DNA from 2 places in the Enterococcus raffinosus genome. Region 1 is predicted to be linked to the other one. Evidence: predicted binding sites of a transcription regulator. Region 1 holds the regulator's gene; the other holds the start of a gene.
The links. The regulator NrdR, encoded in region 1, represses ribonucleotide reductase genes. The targets are predictions, from matches to a motif close to ACACNATATATNGTGT.
Positions count from the first base shown of each region.

Region 2: a site for NrdR is predicted at 5,099-5,114, ahead of J9537_RS15520 (deoxynucleoside kinase). Genes of this name have one in related genera too.

Region 1 covers NZ_CP072888.1:1,691,703-1,700,751, forward strand. The annotation lists gene J9537_RS08285 (lysylphosphatidylglycerol synthase transmembrane domain-containing protein) at 1-684, opposite strand, end outside; gene pepT (peptidase T) at 784-2,013, opposite strand; gene J9537_RS08295 (Nif3-like dinuclear metal center hexameric protein) at 2,037-3,158, opposite strand; gene J9537_RS08300 (tRNA (adenine(22)-N(1))-methyltransferase) at 3,139-3,852, opposite strand; gene dnaI (primosomal protein DnaI) at 3,971-4,897, opposite strand; gene J9537_RS08310 (DnaD domain protein) at 4,897-6,207, opposite strand; gene nrdR (transcriptional regulator NrdR) at 6,219-6,692, opposite strand; gene coaE (dephospho-CoA kinase) at 6,879-7,478, opposite strand; gene mutM (DNA-formamidopyrimidine glycosylase) at 7,481-8,314, opposite strand; gene polA (DNA polymerase I) at 8,561-9,049, opposite strand, start outside.
Region 2 covers NZ_CP072889.1:163,501-172,549, reverse strand. The annotation lists gene J9537_RS15555 (sigma-54-dependent transcriptional regulator) at 1-307, shown strand, start outside; gene J9537_RS15550 (PTS sugar transporter subunit IIA) at 389-808, shown strand; gene J9537_RS15545 (PTS sugar transporter subunit IIB) at 833-1,303, shown strand; gene J9537_RS15540 (PTS mannose/fructose/sorbose/N-acetylgalactosamine transporter subunit IIC) at 1,324-2,109, shown strand; gene J9537_RS15535 (PTS system mannose/fructose/sorbose family transporter subunit IID) at 2,096-2,920, shown strand; gene J9537_RS15530 (SIS domain-containing protein) at 2,936-3,991, shown strand; gene J9537_RS15525 (SIS domain-containing protein) at 4,011-5,015, shown strand; gene J9537_RS15520 (deoxynucleoside kinase) at 5,225-5,932, shown strand; gene pnuC (nicotinamide riboside transporter PnuC) at 5,988-6,731, shown strand; gene J9537_RS15510 (hypothetical protein) at 6,782-7,681, opposite strand; partial or broken gene J9537_RS15505 (ATP-binding protein) at 7,909-9,049, shown strand, end outside.

The DNA.
Region 1 (9,049 bases):
ACGGATCATTGCATTTTTGTCATGAATAAAAGTTTGGATGGCACCACGCAAAGAGTAAACCTGATTGTTCACCTGATCCACAATATCTCGCAACTTCTGCCTTTTGAATAGTCGATTACAGATCAATACCAAGAGAACTTGCGCATTAACATTTAAACTTAGCACTAGTAAAGTAGAAATAATCAATAACGTCACAAGAATACCAGCAAGAACCCAAAAAATCCCATTCGCAATATGCTGCTGAATCGCATCACTTTTTACGATTAAAAAGAACAACGCCCAGATCATTAAAGCAATTTTGTAAGTCACCATTCGTAAAGCACTGGTACCTGTTCCTTCTGAGTACCGTAAATCTTTTTTATGGTAATAAATGACTTCAGACACAATCGATCCAGTACCAAAAGTAATGACACGATAAAAAGTCGCATAAGCCGATGCAAAAAAACCATCGCGAACGGTAAATGCCGTATTAAATTCACCTGCAATATTTTTAATTGTATACCCTTCGATAAGTTGACTAATCAACCCTAATCCTGTGACACCTATAAGTACCGGCAATGAAGTTCTGCCTAGTTCAGTAAAAATATCACTTAACGAATCGCGGACCACAAAGATGATAATTCCAATCATAACAACAAACAACAAAATATTTAGAATCAATTTCCGATTGATCGATAACTTCATTTTTTAGCCTCATTTTTATCTTTATTGCTATAGCCTAACACATGCGAAAGAGCAAAAAAAGAAAAAGCTTCAAGTTTCCTCAAAGCTTTTTCAAAAAAACTATTTTGCATTGTTTTCTATGATCTTCACAATCACGTCAACTGCTTTTTCCATGGTTTGTAATGAGACAAACTCAAAGCGTCCATGCATGTTTTCAGCACCAGCAAAGATATTAGGTGTTGGAATCCCCATGAAAGAAATTTTAGACCCGTCAGTTCCGCCTCGAATGGGTTCGATAATTGGTGTTACACCAACTTCTTCCATCGCCCCCTTGGCTAGATCAATAACGCTCATGTCCTTTTCAATTATCTCACCCATATTATAGTATTGATCATACATGTTAATTTCTACTCGTTCTTGATCAAACTGACTATTCATTTTTGTTTGAAGCTCTAAAATCATTTGCTTGCGTTCTTCAAACTTCTCACGATCGTGATCTCGAATGATGTATGTCATTTTTGCCTCTTCAACATTCCCATCAAGGGCCAATAAGTGGAAGAATCCTTCACGTCCATCTGTTTTTTCAGGACGGTCACCTTCTGGTAATTGATTATGGAAATCAATGGCCATTTGTAAAGCGTTGATCATTGTATTTTTGGCCGTTCCTGGGTGAACATTTTTCCCATGCATAGTAATTTCAGCTTGTGCTGCACTAAATGTTTCATATTGCAATTCACCAATTGGACCACCATCCATTGTGTAAGCAAAATCTGTATTAAATTCTTTAACGTCGAATTTATCTGCACCAATTCCGATTTCTTCATCAGGACCAAAACCAACACGAACTTCCCCATGTTTGATTTCTGGATGATTGATTAAATATTCCATCGCAGTCATAATTTCAGCGATCCCTGATTTATCATCAGAACCAAGCAACGTAGATCCGTCAGTCGTAATCAATGTCTGGCCGGCATAGTTTTTCAAATTAGGAAAATCTTTTACATTTAGTGTATATTTTCCTTCTGCATCCAAGTTAATAGTAGATTCACCATCATAATTCTCAACAATTTGTGGATTTACCCCTTCAGCATTGAAATCTGCTGTATCCATGTGAGAGATAAAGCCAATCGTCCGTGCTTCCTTGTCAAGGTTACTTGGCAAAGTAGCGATCACATAGCCGTTATTTTCATTATAAGTAATGTCCTTCATCCCAATTTTTTCTAATTCTTTCATCAGCTCATGGGCAAAGGCTACCTGTGTTTGAGTTGTGGGTGTTGTGGTGCTTGTCGCATCAGAACGAGTTTCTGTCTTAACATAATCTAAAAAGCGCGGTAATAAATTTTCGTACATCTTACTCTCTCCTTTAATGCTATTTATTTAAATGAAAAAGGATTTGTGGACGTCTCTGATACTAAAAATTCAACATCCCAGTCTTCTTCATTTTTCCATTGGTTAAATAGAGTCACCATCTTTTCTTTGCAGAGCGACTCAATATAATGCCCTGGATCTATCACCAACATACCTGTTTCCTGCATATCGTGTGCAGTATGGTAATAAACATCACCGGTGATATAAACATCTGCATTCGCAGCTAGGGCCTCACGATAAAATTTCTCTCCACTTCCGCCGCAGATAGCTACTCGTTTGATACTCTCTTTGGCTGTACGGGGATAAACCACGCGCAAGCCTTCTAAGTTGAAAACTTTTTTCACTTTTTGAATAAACTCTTCTGTCGGTAGTGCTTCTTTTAATTCGCCAACGCGCCCAATTCCAAATTTTTCAGTTAAATTATCCAATTGATAAATATCATAAGCTGGTTCTTCATATGGATGGGCTTTTCCCATTGCAGCCACGATTTCTGTTTGTCTTGTTTCTGGAAAAATTACTTCTATTTTACTTTCCTGAACTTGCTCAGGAACATTCGCGGTACCAATTGTCGGTTGCGCGTCATCATTTGGTGTGAAACGTCCCGTGCCGTTTAATGTAAAAGATGTAGCATGATAGTTTCCTTGTATCCCCGCTCCAGCTTCCGCTAATACTTGACGCATCTTTTTTGCATCCGATTGAGGTATATAGACAGCAAGCTTTTTCATTTTAACGGTATGTGTATGGACAAGGTAGTCCGTATCAAAGACTTCTAAACCTTCGCAAAACCAATCATTCAGACCATTAGAAATGATGTCCATATTTGTATGAGCCGCATAAACAGCAATATCGTGCTTGATTAGGTCTGCATACATTTTCGTTTGTACATCATCTGTCGTTAACCGTGTAATTGCTCGGAAAATCGGTGGATGCTTCACAATTAATAAGTCAACTTTCTTGGCGATCGCTTCTTCAACAACTGCAGGGCGTACATCTAAGCTCATCATAATTCGATCAACATTCTTATTCAATGTACCTATATGAAGCCCTACTGGATCTCCATCTTCTGCTAACCACTCTGGACAATACTGCTTAAAACGCTGGATAAATTCACTTCCCTGCATCATCAAGTACCTCCTTGATCCATTCTATTTCTTGCGTAACCTCTTGGATTTTTTCTGCTACATCCTGATCGCTTTGCCGCAAACTCGCTAAAATTTTTTCGTTTTTTTCCAACTTGTGCTGCCATTTTTTCATAAAAATCGCATTTTTTTCTTTACGCAAAATAGGACCGAATAAAAGTTCTTTTCCCGAATATTCAGGTCTTTCTGTTCCTTTTTCAGCTACAATTATTTCATATACCTTATTGTTTTCTTCGATAATTGCTTCATCGATAATCAGATAGCTCTCGTCAAATAGCCATTGGCGTAATTGTCTTTCACCGACATTCGGTTGCAGGATAAGACGTTCTTTTCCAGACAATCGATGTTTCTCTTTTCCTCGCTGTAAAATGTCCCGAATCAATACGCCACCCATCCCACAAATCGTGATCGCATTAATCTGATCATCCAATTCTACTGCTTCCAATCCATCGGCTAGACGAACATCGATATTTTTATCTAGGCCATTTTTAGCCACCTGTTTTTTTGCAGATTTGTATGGACCAACAACAACTTCTCCAGCAATCCCAAAAGATATTTTATTTTGAAGCATTAAAGCTACTGGTAAATAAGCATGGTCCGAACCAATATCTGCTAAACGTGCATCTTGAGGTACAAACTCAGCCGCTTTTTGTAATCGAAGCGATAAATCTTTGGCATTCATTACTTTCACATCCTAAAATAGATTATAACACTCCTTAAAAAAAGCGCCCCTAAAAAAGAGCTAAATGATAGCGCTTTTTAATAGGGCGTTTCTCTTTTTCTAAGAATTTTTTCGTTTTTTAACCATTTCGGCGATTTTCGCCAATCACCCAAATTTCTTTACTTAAATATCGAACACGTTCCATGATACGCTTTGCCTTCAATGGCTCTTCGTCTCCCCGCTGCGTGACAGATAAATGTTCTTCCAATTGATCCATATTAAAATTAGAAGAAAAGAAGGTTGGCAATTGCTCTTGCATACGATGTTGCAAAATTACTCCTAGAACTTCGTCACGAATCCATGCACTCATAGAATCGGCGCCGATATCATCAATCATTAAAATTGGGGCTCTCTTCACCTCATCAAGCTTTGGTCCCACTCTGTCATTGGAAATGGCCTGCTTCATTTCACCAGCAAAGGTTGGAAAATGTAGCAGTGTTGTTTCGAAGCCTTTTACAGCGAGTTCATGGGCAACGGCCCCTAACAAATAAGTTTTGCCAACTCCGAAATCTCCTACTAAATACAATGCTTTATGAAACATTTTAGGGCTCGACTCATATTGATTAATGAAATCCAGTGAAGCTTCTAATGCCTCACTTCGTCCAGAAGTAACTTCAAAACTTCGTATTGAAGCCTTACGGATATCCTTCGGCATGTCTAATGAATTGACACGATTACGAATCTCTTCTTCACGTTTTAAACGAAGCAATTCATCGGTTGGTACATATGTTACATCAATAAAATGAAAATTTAGACTTAGTTGAGGTTCATAACCTGGTGCAATCATCGTGGGATCAGAAGCTAAATACTTTTTCTTTTCTTGAACAAACTCATAAAGCTTTGCAAACGACTTCTCAATATCTGCTTGCGATAATTTTTCTTTGTGCTCTTCAATAAATTGACGAACATCCGGATCGGCCAAAACTTCTTCCATCATTTGGCGGTAACGACCATCGACCCCACGGCTCTTAATGATGCGATTCAACTCTTTTCCTACATCTTCCATCAATCGTCACCTTCTTTACTTAAATATTCCGCTAGTTTACGGTTCAACTCTGCTTCTTTTTCGGGAGTTAGCTTCTTCTCTTTCGGCGGCTGCTTAATATGCTCTGGCAAAGCCTCTTTTCGACCACTACGTTTTTGGTACGCTGGACGTGTAGCTTGTGGTTTGCGAACCAATTTCTGATTATTTTTCCGCACATGACTGATGGCCTCTTCTGGTGTGGTAATTTTTTTCTGAGCCCAGTCATTAGCAATAGCATTTAAATAATTGGCATTAATCACAGCCTGATTTTGAATGACTAAAATGTAATTAATGATAATGTTAATCACACTTTTAGGTAGTAAATTACGCCCAATTAGTTCTTCCAATAATCGAACTTCCGTATTGGTTTCGAATCCGCCCTTTTCACGCTTAATCGCTCGAAGAAAGGTAACCGGAGCAATTTTTTTACTTTGAGTGATAATTTCTAACTCCTGCGATGAGAAGTTTCCGGTAGTTGTTAGACTTTCTGATGGTATTTTTTTCGATTCAGCGGGTATATTCGGTCGTTTCTCTTTGTTGATAAGTTGACGCAAGTAATTAAAATTCAGCCCTTTTTCTTCACCGGCACTTGCTTTAGCAACATATTCTGCCAAATCCAATTCGTTCAATCCATATAGTCGTTGAAAAGTTTGTAGCTTCTCTCGCTCATCCAAAGTCATAATCAAATTGAACCGTTTTATCTGCTGAGTAAACAACGTCCAATCAAAATCTGATTTATCTTCAAAAACTTCCTGTGTTTTCTCTAAAGAATCACTATGACTAGTAAAAGCAGTCTCATCAAAACGATATACGTCTCTAAATCTTTTTGTTATATTTTTGGCATTTTCAGTATCAAAGTTTTTCGGTTTAAAGCGTTCGACTAGACGTTCATATCGGTGTTTTCCAATTTTATCCATTAATAGGTAAGCCATTAATGGGTCTTGAAAGAATTTTTCAGGAACAAGCGGTGGGCGCAATTGATATATCAGGCTACTCCCCATCTCTTCATTCATCACTTCAAAGGTTTCTAATAGACCGATCCCTTCAAGCTTTTCACGAGCTTTTATCAAGTTTGTTAAGCCTGTATCAATAGCGGCTAATAAATCGGTGTGCATCAAGCTTTGACTTTCCCCATCTAACATAATATCGCTAATCAAGGTCAGGTATAAGCTTGACGCAGAGCTACCAATAATTGGCTGGTATAAATACAGCAAAGCATCTTGTTTACTTTGATCAAGTTGTGGCTCACCATAGACCGTATAAAAGGTGCTGGGTTTCAGTTGTTCTGCCACTAAAATGCCTCCTACTCTTCATCCGTTGACTTCGCTTTGTCAACGATCTCCTGTAATTCCTTTAAAAATACAGACATGTCTTTAAACTGTCGATAAACACTCGCAAAACGAATATAGGCAATTTCATCAACTTCCATCAAATCTTCCATGACAAATTCGCCAATTTGACTGGTTGGAATTTCATTTTCTCCCATGCTGCGCACACGATTTTCTACATGATCGACAATTTGTTCCATCTGCTCCATCGCTACTGGACGTTTTTCTGCAGAACGAATTAAGCCTCGTAAAATTTTGTCACGGCTAAATTCCTCTCGATCCCCGTTACGCTTAACAACTAGCAGAGGAGCCGCTTCAATACGCTCAAAGGTTGTAAATCGAAACCCGCAGCTTTCACATTCTCTCCGACGACGAATCGCTCGTCCATCATCAGTCTGTCGACTATCAATTACTCGGGAATTATTATGATTACATCTTGGACAACGCATAAATTCACCCACACTTTCTTATGATTGGTTAAATTCACTGATTAAACGTGAAATCTATTTGTTATATTGCATCGTTTTTTAAAAACAAAATTTTGTTGATTGAAAAAATTTATTTGTTTATATAACATGAGTTTACCATAACCAGCGCGCTAAAAAAAGCGTCGTAATACTACGACGCTGAATTCTTTAAGAAACAAATTTGTTTATTCTTAGCCAATCCATAACTTGTTGACGTGTTGTTTCTTGGGAACCACAATTATCAATAAGAATGTCCGCTCTCTTTTTCTTTTCATCCAATGAAAGCTGACTCCTAATTCGTTCTAATGCTTCGTCTTTGGGAAGGTTATTTCTTTTCATTAGCCGACTTAATTGAATTTCTGGAGTAACATAGACAACCGCTATTTTATCCATCAAAACTTGATAATTTCCTTCATACAATAATGGAACATCAACAATGACTAATTGATTGTTTTTTTTTGCCTTCTCCACCTGCGCTTCAATCTCACTTCGAATAAATGGATCAAGCGTTTTATTTAATTTTGCTCTTTTATCTTCATCATGAAAAATCATCTTGCCTAACTTTTCTCGATTTAAATTGCCCTGTTCATCAATAATTGCTGATCCGAAAGCCTGTTGTAAAGCTAGCAGCCCTTCGGTTCCAGATTCAACCACTTTCCGAGCCACAATATCCCCATCCACAATCGGAAAACCCTCTGATCTAAAAATATCAACCACTGTCGATTTTCCGCTGGCAATTCCTCCAGTTATTCCTAAGACAAAACTCATTTTTACACCTTCTTCAATTTCTGACAATGAGGACAAAGATGCGTTCCTCTTTGAGCAACCTTGATTTTAATAATTGGTGTTCCGCAACGTGTACATGGCTTACCTGTCTGACCGTATACATGCAGCTCTTGCTGGAAGTGACCTGCTTCTCCCAAAGCATTTAAATAGGTTCGAATGGTCGTTCCTCCAGCTTTCTTCGCTTTATCAATCACTTCAATAATTGCTTCACGTAGGCGACGAACATTTTGAGGATTTAATGTGTTTGCTGGCTGTTCAGGATGGATTTTAGCCAACCATAAAACTTCATCAACATAAATATTACCTAAGCCTGCCACGACCTTTTGATTTAACAATAGAGGCTTAATCATAGTGGTTGATTTTTTAAGCTGTTTTTTGAAATCAACTAAGTTAAAATCTGCATCGGTTGGTTCCGGTCCTAACTGCGTCAATCCTTTATAATCTTTCGCCGTTCCTTTTTTCAATAAAGCCATCCGTCCGAATTTTCGTACGTCATGATAAACAAGTTCAGTACCATCTGTAAAAATGAAGCGAACATGACTATGCTTATCTAAAGGAGTCGGCTGATCAAAATATTCATATTTTCCTTCCATGCGCAAATGTGAGACCATCTCATAATGAGTCAATTGAAAAATCAAGTATTTTCCACGACGTTCAACTGTTTCTATAGTCTCTCCAATTAATTGTTGTTGAAAAATTTCTACTTCCGGAAATTCAACAATACGCGGCCAATAAACATCTATTTTTGCAATAGTCTTTCCCTGGACTAAAGAAACCAAACCTTTTCTGACTGTCTCAACTTCAGGTAATTCTGGCATAGCTATCATCCTAACTAGTAATAATTTCTTTCAAACCCGCTCAAACACATTACTATTTCTTAGTAAGAAAAAGTTCATAAACCTTCAGCTAGCATTTAACAAGTTTATCTTTAAGTTATCATTTTTCCGATCAAGCGAAAAATAGTTTGCTCTAAACTTGACTAGCCGGTTCGTATTGACTTCTATAAAAAAACTACACATTCATTTGACACACTACAAAAAGCTGGAATTTCTTCCAGCCTTACATTATTTTGCCTCGTACCATGTTTTTCCCCAATTACTATCAGTCAGTAATGGAACATCTAATTGAACTGTATTTTCCATAACTTCTTTAACTAATTTGTCAAGTTGTTCTAATTCACTTTCAGGGACCTCGAATACTAGCTCATCGTGTACTTGTAGGAGCATCGTTGCTTGCAGTTTTTCTTCTTCTAAACGTCTAGCCATTTCAATCATCGCTAATTTTAGAATATCCGCCGCACTTCCTTGAATCGGTGTATTAATTGCAGTACGTTCTGCAAATGATCGCAAATTAAAATTTCGGGCATTAATGTCAGGAAGATAACGCCGACGATTATACAAAGTAGCTGCATAGCCCTTATCTTTTGCTTCTCGTACACTTTCCTCCATATAACGTTTCACATCTGGATAGTTCTCAAAATAAGTATCGATATATTCCTGAGCCGCTTTACGCGTAATCCCTAAATTCTGTGATAATCCATAATCTGAAATACC
Region 2 (9,049 bases), on a different replicon from region 1:
GATCGATCTATTTATGCGTGACTTAGAGTTGGCTGGAAGAATCCAGCTATCAAACGCGAAAAAGCTTGCTCTTTATGTACATGTTAGTTGTTTGATCGAACGGCTAATCCGAAATGTTCCGATTGAGACCTACGAAGGTTATGCGGAACTGTATCAGTGTCAAAAAGAACTCTTGGAAATCATCAAACAGGCGTTTAGTGTCATAGAAAGAGATTATAGTGTCACGATCCCTGATTCTGAACTCGCTTATATATTCGATATTATCCATGAAAAGTCTGATACTTCTATGAAAGACGAAGAATTTTAGCAAAGCAAGCGGTGCGCCACTAAAGTTGGCACACCGCTTGCTTTTATTATAAGTGTAGAAGAGATTGAGAGGTGAATCGTATTGGAAAGAAAACTGGTTCTAGCATCCCATGGCAAGTTAGCGTCAGGAATGCGTTCTTCTTTAGCACTGATCTGCGGAACCCAAATAACAGTGGAAACATTAGATTGCTATTTAACAGAAGATTTCGACTTAGAAAAAGAAGTAAATGAACTGCTGGAAAAGTATCGCCAGCAAGAATTGGTTGTGGTGACTGATTTATTCGGCGGCAGTGTAAATAATGAATTTTTAAGTCATATTGATCGTTCGAACTTCTATTTAGTCGCAGGAATGAATTTGCCATTTTTAGTAGAACTAACGATGCAGCTGCAAAGCGCTGAATCTCTGCCGCAGCTCATCGAAACAGCGTTGGAGTCATCGAAACAGATGATCCAATTTTGTAATCAAGTGGTCAAAAAGGAACTAGCAGAAGAAGAATTTTAATCATAAGAAATGGAGGAGAAAAAAATGATTTTACTAACAAGAGTGGACCATCGATTATTGCATGGGCAAGTGGCATTTTCATGGACGCAGGGGTTGGGAGCCGATTGTATTTTGATCGCAAATGATGACGTTCCTACAAATGAGCTGCGTAAAACAACGATCAAATTAGCCAAGCCGCAGGGAGTCAAATTGGTTATCAAAAATATTGAAGACTCGATTGCGGCACTTCAAAGCGGCGTGACAGACAAATATAAATTGTTTATCGTCGTGGAATCGATCGCAGATGCAAAAAAACTAGCAGATGCGTATCCACAGATCCAAAAAATTAATTTAGGCGGCATCAAGGCAAAAGAAGGCACAAGAAGCATCGGGAAAGCGGTAAATGTTTTACCGGAAGAGGAAGAAGTTCTAAAGGAAATGGTAAACAAAGGGATTGAAGTTGAAATTCGACAAGTTCCTACTGATAAAAAAGTCGCTGTCACTGAAGTTCTTTAAAAAAGAAAGGTTGAAGAAATATGCTTATTCAAGCAATTTTACTTGGGTTAGTCGCATTTATTGCTCAGTCTGAGTATGCGTTAGGGACCTCGCTCTTGTCCCGACCAATCGTAACGGGATTATTTACGGGGATCGTACTAGGGGATATGAAGGCCGGCATTATTATGGGGGCAACATTAGAGTTAGCATTTATTGGTTCCTTCTCAGTCGGAGCGGCGATTCCGCCGGATGTTGTTACTGGTGGTGTTTTAGGAACCGCCTTTGCGATTACCGCCGGTGCAGGAACAGAAACAGCTTTGCTTCTAGGATTGCCAATTGCGACCTTGACATTGATTCTGAAAAATATTTATCTTGGAATTTTAATTCCAATTATGAACCAAAAGGCTGATAAATACGCTGAAGAGGCCAATTATAAAGGTGTTGAACGAATGCACTTAGCCGCTGGTCTGGGACTTTCTTTGATGCTTGGTTTAGTCGTAATGATCTCATTTATGGTGGGTAGTAAAACAGTCGGTAATTTGCTAGCCATGATTCCAGAATTTATTCAACACGGCTTATCTGTGGCGACTGGTTTAATTCCAGCATTAGGGTTTGCCATGCTTGCTAGATTATTAATCAATAAGCAAGTGGCTCCGTATTTCTTCTTAGGCTTTGCTCTAGCTGCTTATTTAGAAATTCCGGTAACAGGAATCGCTATTTTCGGCGCCATCGTTGCGGTGGTTGTGGTGAATATTATGAATGTGCACGGCGGTCAGAATAATAGTGCTCAAACTTCAACAGGGGAGGTAGTTGATGATGACTTCTAATGAAAAAGATGAGTTAAAAATCACGAAAAAAGATTTAAGCAAGGTGTTTTGGCGCTCTTTCCAAATGGAATTCTCTTGGAACTATGAACGTCAGATGAATCTCGCCTACTGCTACGCCATGATTCCAATCCTGAAGAAGCTGTATAAAACCAAAGAAACAATGGCTGCCGCATTGAAGCGTCACTTAGAGTTCTTCAATACTACCCCGCATATTGTAACGCTGATCTTGGGGATTAACGCAGCGATGGAAGAAGAAAATGCCAACGACCCCAATTTTGATGTTTCGACCATTGATAATATTAAAACCTCATTAATGGGTCCGCTAGCCGGCATTGGTGACTCCTTCTTCTGGGGAACCCTACGCTTGATCGCTACAGGTGTAGGAACGTCGCTAGCCATGCAAGGAAATATCTTAGGCCCGATTCTATTCTTGGTTATTTTTAATATTCCACATTTATTGTTCCGCTATTTTGCAACTTCATGGGGCTATAAATTAGGGACAGGCTTTTTGAAGAAAATTCAAGAAAACGGCATGATGGGCAGTCTAACATTAGGCGCTTCGATTATTGGGTTGATGGTTGTTGGTGGAATGACCGCCTCAATGATCGATATCAACATTCCACTAAAAATCGGTACGGGAGAAAATGCTGTGACCGTACAAAGTATTTTTGATGATATTGTACCAAGAATCTTATCCTTAGGCGCTTTCGGAGCAGTCTTCTATCTGTTGAAAAAGGAAGTCAAAGCATTGACGATTTTATTAGGGTTAGCTATTTTTGGCATCCTTGGTTCATGGATCGGTCTCTTTTAAGAATGGAGGAATAGAATGACAACAAAAACAATGCTTGATTACATCAATCAAGAGCAGGAAACATTATCTAAAGTTTTGAAGGACTATGATTTTTCCAGCGATTCGAAATTTTCTACAATGGCTACCGTCACCATTTTGGCTACCGGCTCTTCCAACAATGCCTGTTTGTCTGCGAAGGCAGCATTTGAACATCTGGCGGATGTGAGCATCACTATTGAAGAGCCTTATAACTTCAACCATTATGGACGATTGATTAAGGGAACAGATACAATCATCGGTGTGTCGCAAAGCGGAAAGAGTGCTTCCACCATCGATGCGATGAAGCAATTAGATGAGCAGGAAATTCAACGAATCGTTTTGACGAGTGATCTAGACAGTCCGATTGCTCAAGTCGTCGATACTGTCATTGATTTAAACACTGGAATTGAAACAGTTGGTTTTGTAACGAAAGGCTTTTCGGCGACAATTTTACAGTTGATTTTATTAGCGATCAAAGTAGGGGTATCGAAGAATAAAATTGATGAGCAACGTTTGGTCGAGCTGAAGGAAGAATTACAGAAGGCGATTGAAAAAATTCCAGCAGTGATTGCCCAATCTGATGAGTTCTTTAAACAGCATGAACCGCTTTTGAAGCTTGGTGGCCGATTTGTTGCTCTAGGCTATGGACCAAACTGGGGAACGGCGAAGGAATTTGAGACGAAATTCACGGAAACAGTTCGCCGTCCCAGCCAAGGCTTTGAACTGGAAGCATATATGCACGGCCCTTATCTAGAAGCAAATTGGGAGCATACACTGTTCTTCATCGAAACACCAAGCGTCAATCAAAGCAGATCACAAGCATTAGCGGATTATATGGATAGCTCTGTCGGAAGTATTCTAAAAGTAACCACAGAAAAAAGTTCTGATAAGAATACTTTGGGCCTAGCTATCACGATTCCAGAGATTTTCTCACCATTACTATTGATTATTCCATTCCAATTATTCGCTTATCGCACAGCGACAGCAAAAGGAATCGATTTAAGCAAACGAATTTTTGATGATTTTGATTCGGTATTAAAAAGTAAAATATAAAAGTTGAGGGGTTTAGAACATGTTGAAATTTAACGAGCAGCAACAGATTGATGATATTCAAGGGGCTTTGGCATTACGTCCACAGGTTGAACAAATTATCGACGAAGTTATGGAAAAAGGCTATGACAATATTTTTTATCTAGGGATTGGCGGAACCTATGCATCGGCTATGCAGGCAGTAACATACATTAACGGCCGCAGTGAATTACCAGCATATGTACAGCATGCAGCAGAATACTACACTACCGGAAACCGTCGATTAACTAAAGATTCACTGGTCATTCTTTCCTCAGTGACAGGAACAACTGAAGAAGTCGTCCGAGCGGTGAAGGAAATCAAAAAAGTAGGGGCTACACTATTAGGATTTATTGATACTGCGGGCACTAGCTTAGCGGAAAGCTGTGATCATGTGATTACTTATCCGGCGCCTGGAACGGAACAAATCAAGTTCTTTATGGCTGCAGATCGCTTGATGAATAAAAATGGAGATTTCCCTGATTATGAGGAATACTATGGTGAGCTGGAACAATACCTAGCGAAAGGGTTAGTAGAAGCTGAGAAACAAGCGGAGGATTTCGGACGTGAATTTGCTGAAAAACATCGCCATGATGCTATGCATTACTTTATTGGAGCCGGAAATCAATGGGGAGCGGTCTACTCTTATGCAATGTGCTACTGGGAAGAACAAAGTTGGCTGCGTTCTAAATCCATTCATGCAGCAGAATTCTTACATGGAACATTAGAAATCGTGGACGAAACAACGCCAGTGACTTTGTTCTTAGGAGAAGATGAACAGCGACCATTGGCAGAGCGAGTGAAAAACTTGCTGCCACGTATTTGCGGGAACTATACCTTCATTGATTCAAAGGACTATCCGATTGAAGGTATCAGTGAGAAAAACCGTGGACGCGTATTGCCGCATCTATTGATGCATTGTGTGACCCAACGAATCGATGCCCATGTAGAGAAATTAAATTGTCATCCGTTGGATATTCGTCGCTATTACCGTCAGTTTGAGTATTAATTTAGAAACCTCTTTGCGGGAGCAAAGGGGTTTTTTACTGGTATATTAAATAAGAAAGCACATTCAAAGCATCTAGCCCAACAACACTATATATTGTGTTGTTTTTTTACATATCACGAAATAGACACAAAATCTAGACTTTACTTCGAAAAAAAATAGGAGTACTATTATCAAGGATTTGAAAGAAAATTTTAGTTTAATGAGAGAGGATGGATGAAACGATGCTATTGATAGCTGGCACGATTGGTGCGGGGAAAAGCAGTCTGACAGATATGTTGTCACAGGAAATGAACTCAAAACCATTTTATGAGAACGTGGATGACAATGAAGTACTGCCATTGTTTTACTCGAATCCAGAAAAATATACATTTTTGCTGCAGGTATTCTTTTTGAATAAACGATTTTTAGCGATGAAGGATGCCTTGCCGCAAGCAGATAACGTACTGGATCGTTCGATTTATGAAGACAGTCTGCTTTTTCATTTAAATGCGGACCTTGGTCGCGTAAGTTCGGAGGAAGTGAAGCAATACGATAATTTGTTAGATACGATGTTAAAAGAATTAGAACAGATTGCGCCGAAAAAAAGACCCGATTTGCTGGTACACATCAAAGTCTCATTTGATGTCATGCTGGAGCGGATTGAAAAACGTGGCCGAGATTATGAACAAATCGCTACGAATCCAGAGCTATATGAGTATTACAAACTGGTTAATGAACGTTATGAAAAATGGTTTGACAGCTTCACGATTTGTCCCAAAATTCAAATTGATGGAGACCGCTATGATTTTGTTGCTGATCCAAAGGCAGCAGAAATCGTGATCAATCAAATCAAGGAAGAAACCAACAAGCTGAACGTATCAACGTTCAAGAACGCAAGCTATTATTCAAGTGAAAAGATGGAAAAAGGGATTTTTTAAACGTCCTTTTTTTCTTACTAAATAAAGAACGACCGTTTTCTAGAAGGAGCCAATTATGTTAAATTATTTCAAGTTTTTACTTCACCAATTAAAAGGCTGGCCACAACAAAATTATTACCTCTTTTTCTTTAGTTTAGGCTGCCAGGTGATGACATTAGTCAATCAGCCAATCACCTTTCTTACAGTGATTACCTTTATTGGAACGACTCTAGGGGTACTGTGCATTCTCTCGATTAACGCCGCGAAATCGGTCAATGGTATTTTAGGAATTATTTCTGCGATTTGCTTTATTTATGTAGGCTATTCCGCTAAAAACTACTTAAGCATCGGGGAGCAAATCGCGTATATGATCACACTGGATATTCCCGTATTACTAAGTAAAGAGTGGAACCATAATATGGCGTCTAAGATTCGCAAGTTTACTGGGAAAACCTGGTTTGTGGCAATTATCAGTACAATCGTTGTGTACTTTGCTTCCGGCTTTCTGATTCAACGCTTTACGGACGATCCTCGTCCTTGGATTGATGCAATCGCCTTTTCAATTAGCTTAAGTGCAGGCATTATCAGCTTCTTACGTTACAATAATCAATACTTTTGGTGGTTGGCTTCAGGGCTTGCCCAAATGGTTCTTTGGTACATTTCCTTCAGACACGGCTCCGCAAGCTTGGCAATGTTCGTGAATAGCTCTGTTTACCTGATCAATGACGTTTTGGCATTTACCGTTTCTCCTTGGTATAACAAAAAGGAACGGGAAAGAATGCAACGGATGGAAGAAGAGTATTATCATCTGAGCCACTGATTTAACATAGAAGAAAAGATCTCGATGACTTTTTGTCATGGAGATCTTTTTTATTGATCTGAAAGCAGCCATTCAATTTCATCTGTGATCCAAGCGCCAGGTTTTTTTATAGGATCAAACGGCATCCAAGAGCTTTTCATAAAAATTTTCTCTGCTTGCCAACAGCCGTTGGCGGATTGTTTTTCTTTTAGGTAGTCAATCGCTTGGCGACACTCAACGCGATCTAGCTGATCCTCAGCTTTCAAAACAGTTAATGCTTCGATGATATTTGTTCGATAAGGGTAGGGATAAAACAGAGTGATCAAGTCATCGTACAAATATTCATCATTCATTTCATGGAAAATAACTCGATGCTTCAATAGAGAAGCAATTCCTTTATCCAATTTTGCCTGAAGTCCTGGAAAATCACCGTATTTAGCGGCGTACTCGGAGAGAGCTTTAATTGACTTAACTAAACCATCGTAACAGGGAGACTTTCCGACGCAACCGCCAAAGCGATGAAAAAGATCCTTGCCATGCCAATCGGAAGGTTCATTCTTAGTAAATGGAAAGTAAGAAATAATCCATTGAATTCCTTTTTCCGCCCAGTTCTTTTTACCAGCACGCAAAAATAATAAAGTACAGAGTGCGTTGTGACAGGCTAAAATTCCTTCTTGTTTTCCAGTTAGTGAAAATCCTTCTTCAAATGACACATGAGTGTGCAGAGTCTCCAGCATCGTCTGCACCTGATCAAGCCGCTCGAAATAAGGAATTTCTGAAAGCTCCGTTAATAAGAATTCTAGTTTTCGCAAACCGGTAAATGTATCTGTACGGAAAGGTTCAGCTAATATATTGGTAACGACCTCAGAGTTTTCTAATAAGTTCTCGATTTCTGAAAACTCAAGCGACTGTTTGTTTCTAACCATTTTTTTCAATTTTAAAGCAGAATCTAATTTCAAGTCGTTTGTCATTTTATCACTCCCTTCGATAATACTTTTAGTGTAGCATTCTCACATAAAACTCGAAAGGGGAGGAATCCTAATAGAACTAAAATACGTTTTCGATTTTTAATATAAAAAAACAGAATTCTACTTGATGAAAATAAGATTATTATTTGAATTTTTAATGAATCGTAGGATTTAAAGCTGAAAATAAGCTATTGTAAAGGTATTCAGAATTCAAGTAAAAGAGGAAAACGATGAAATATTTATATCAGCAATTATTAGCTTTCTGGTCCCTTATTATCTTGACAGTCGTATTGATCGGCATATCTTTTACCAGCATCAATAAGCGGACATTAGTCAATCAAAACTACAACCAGATCAGAGAATAACATTGAGTCCGTCAATAACTCGTTGAATAGTGATCTATCAAATCCTTATACCAATCCCTACGGTAACCTAACTAGTGAAGAGATTCTACCTTACCATTTAGCTAACGCTGAACAAGTGCTAGCCCAACAGGGAATTAAGTTCGTCTTGATTGATAGTAAAAAGAATGTGATCTATCCTTCAACGCGTACCGAAATCAAAGAGTCCTTATTAAACGATTCAGAATGGAAAAAACTAAGAAACGGTGAAAGCATCTATAAAACAATCAAATATGATTTAACTGGTGAGCCCAATCAAACGTCCTATGTTCTTTCTAATCGGTATGTTTCCAATGAGTTTTCTGGTGTCTTAATTGCTTCAAAATCCGCTAGAGACCTAGAAGAAAGTGAAAAAAAGATTTCTGACAATCTACTGAAGGGCTTCATTATTTCCTCCCTATTTGGTGGTGCAATCAGTTTTGGCCTAGCAGCAAGACAGGTGAAAAAAATAAATGATCTGAAACGGGCGGTTAATCAAATCGCTAATGGGAATTATGAAATAGAGATCGAGGAAAAGAACAATAAAGATGAATTTAATGAACTGGCCCATGATTTCAATAAAATGGCGGTGTCCTTACAGGAAAACGAAAAAGAAATCATTCGCCAAGAAGAATTACGTAAGCAGTTTATGGCAAATACCTCTCATGAAATGAGGACTCCGCTAACGACAATCAAGGGACTGTTGGAGGGGCTTGAATATGGCGCGATCCCAGAAAACCAAAAGGGAAAAGCTGTATCGTTGATGCAAAATGAGACCGATCGACTCATCCGTTTAGTGAAGCAGAATTTAGATTATGAAAATATCAGAAGCCATCAAATCACTCTCTCTTTAACAACATTTAATGCAACAGAAGCCATCAACAATATTCTGACGCAACTGAATAAAAAAGCCGAGTCAATGAATGATCACTTGCTCCTATCAACTCCAGATTCTGTTGAAGTCTATGCGGATCACGATCGTTTCATTCAA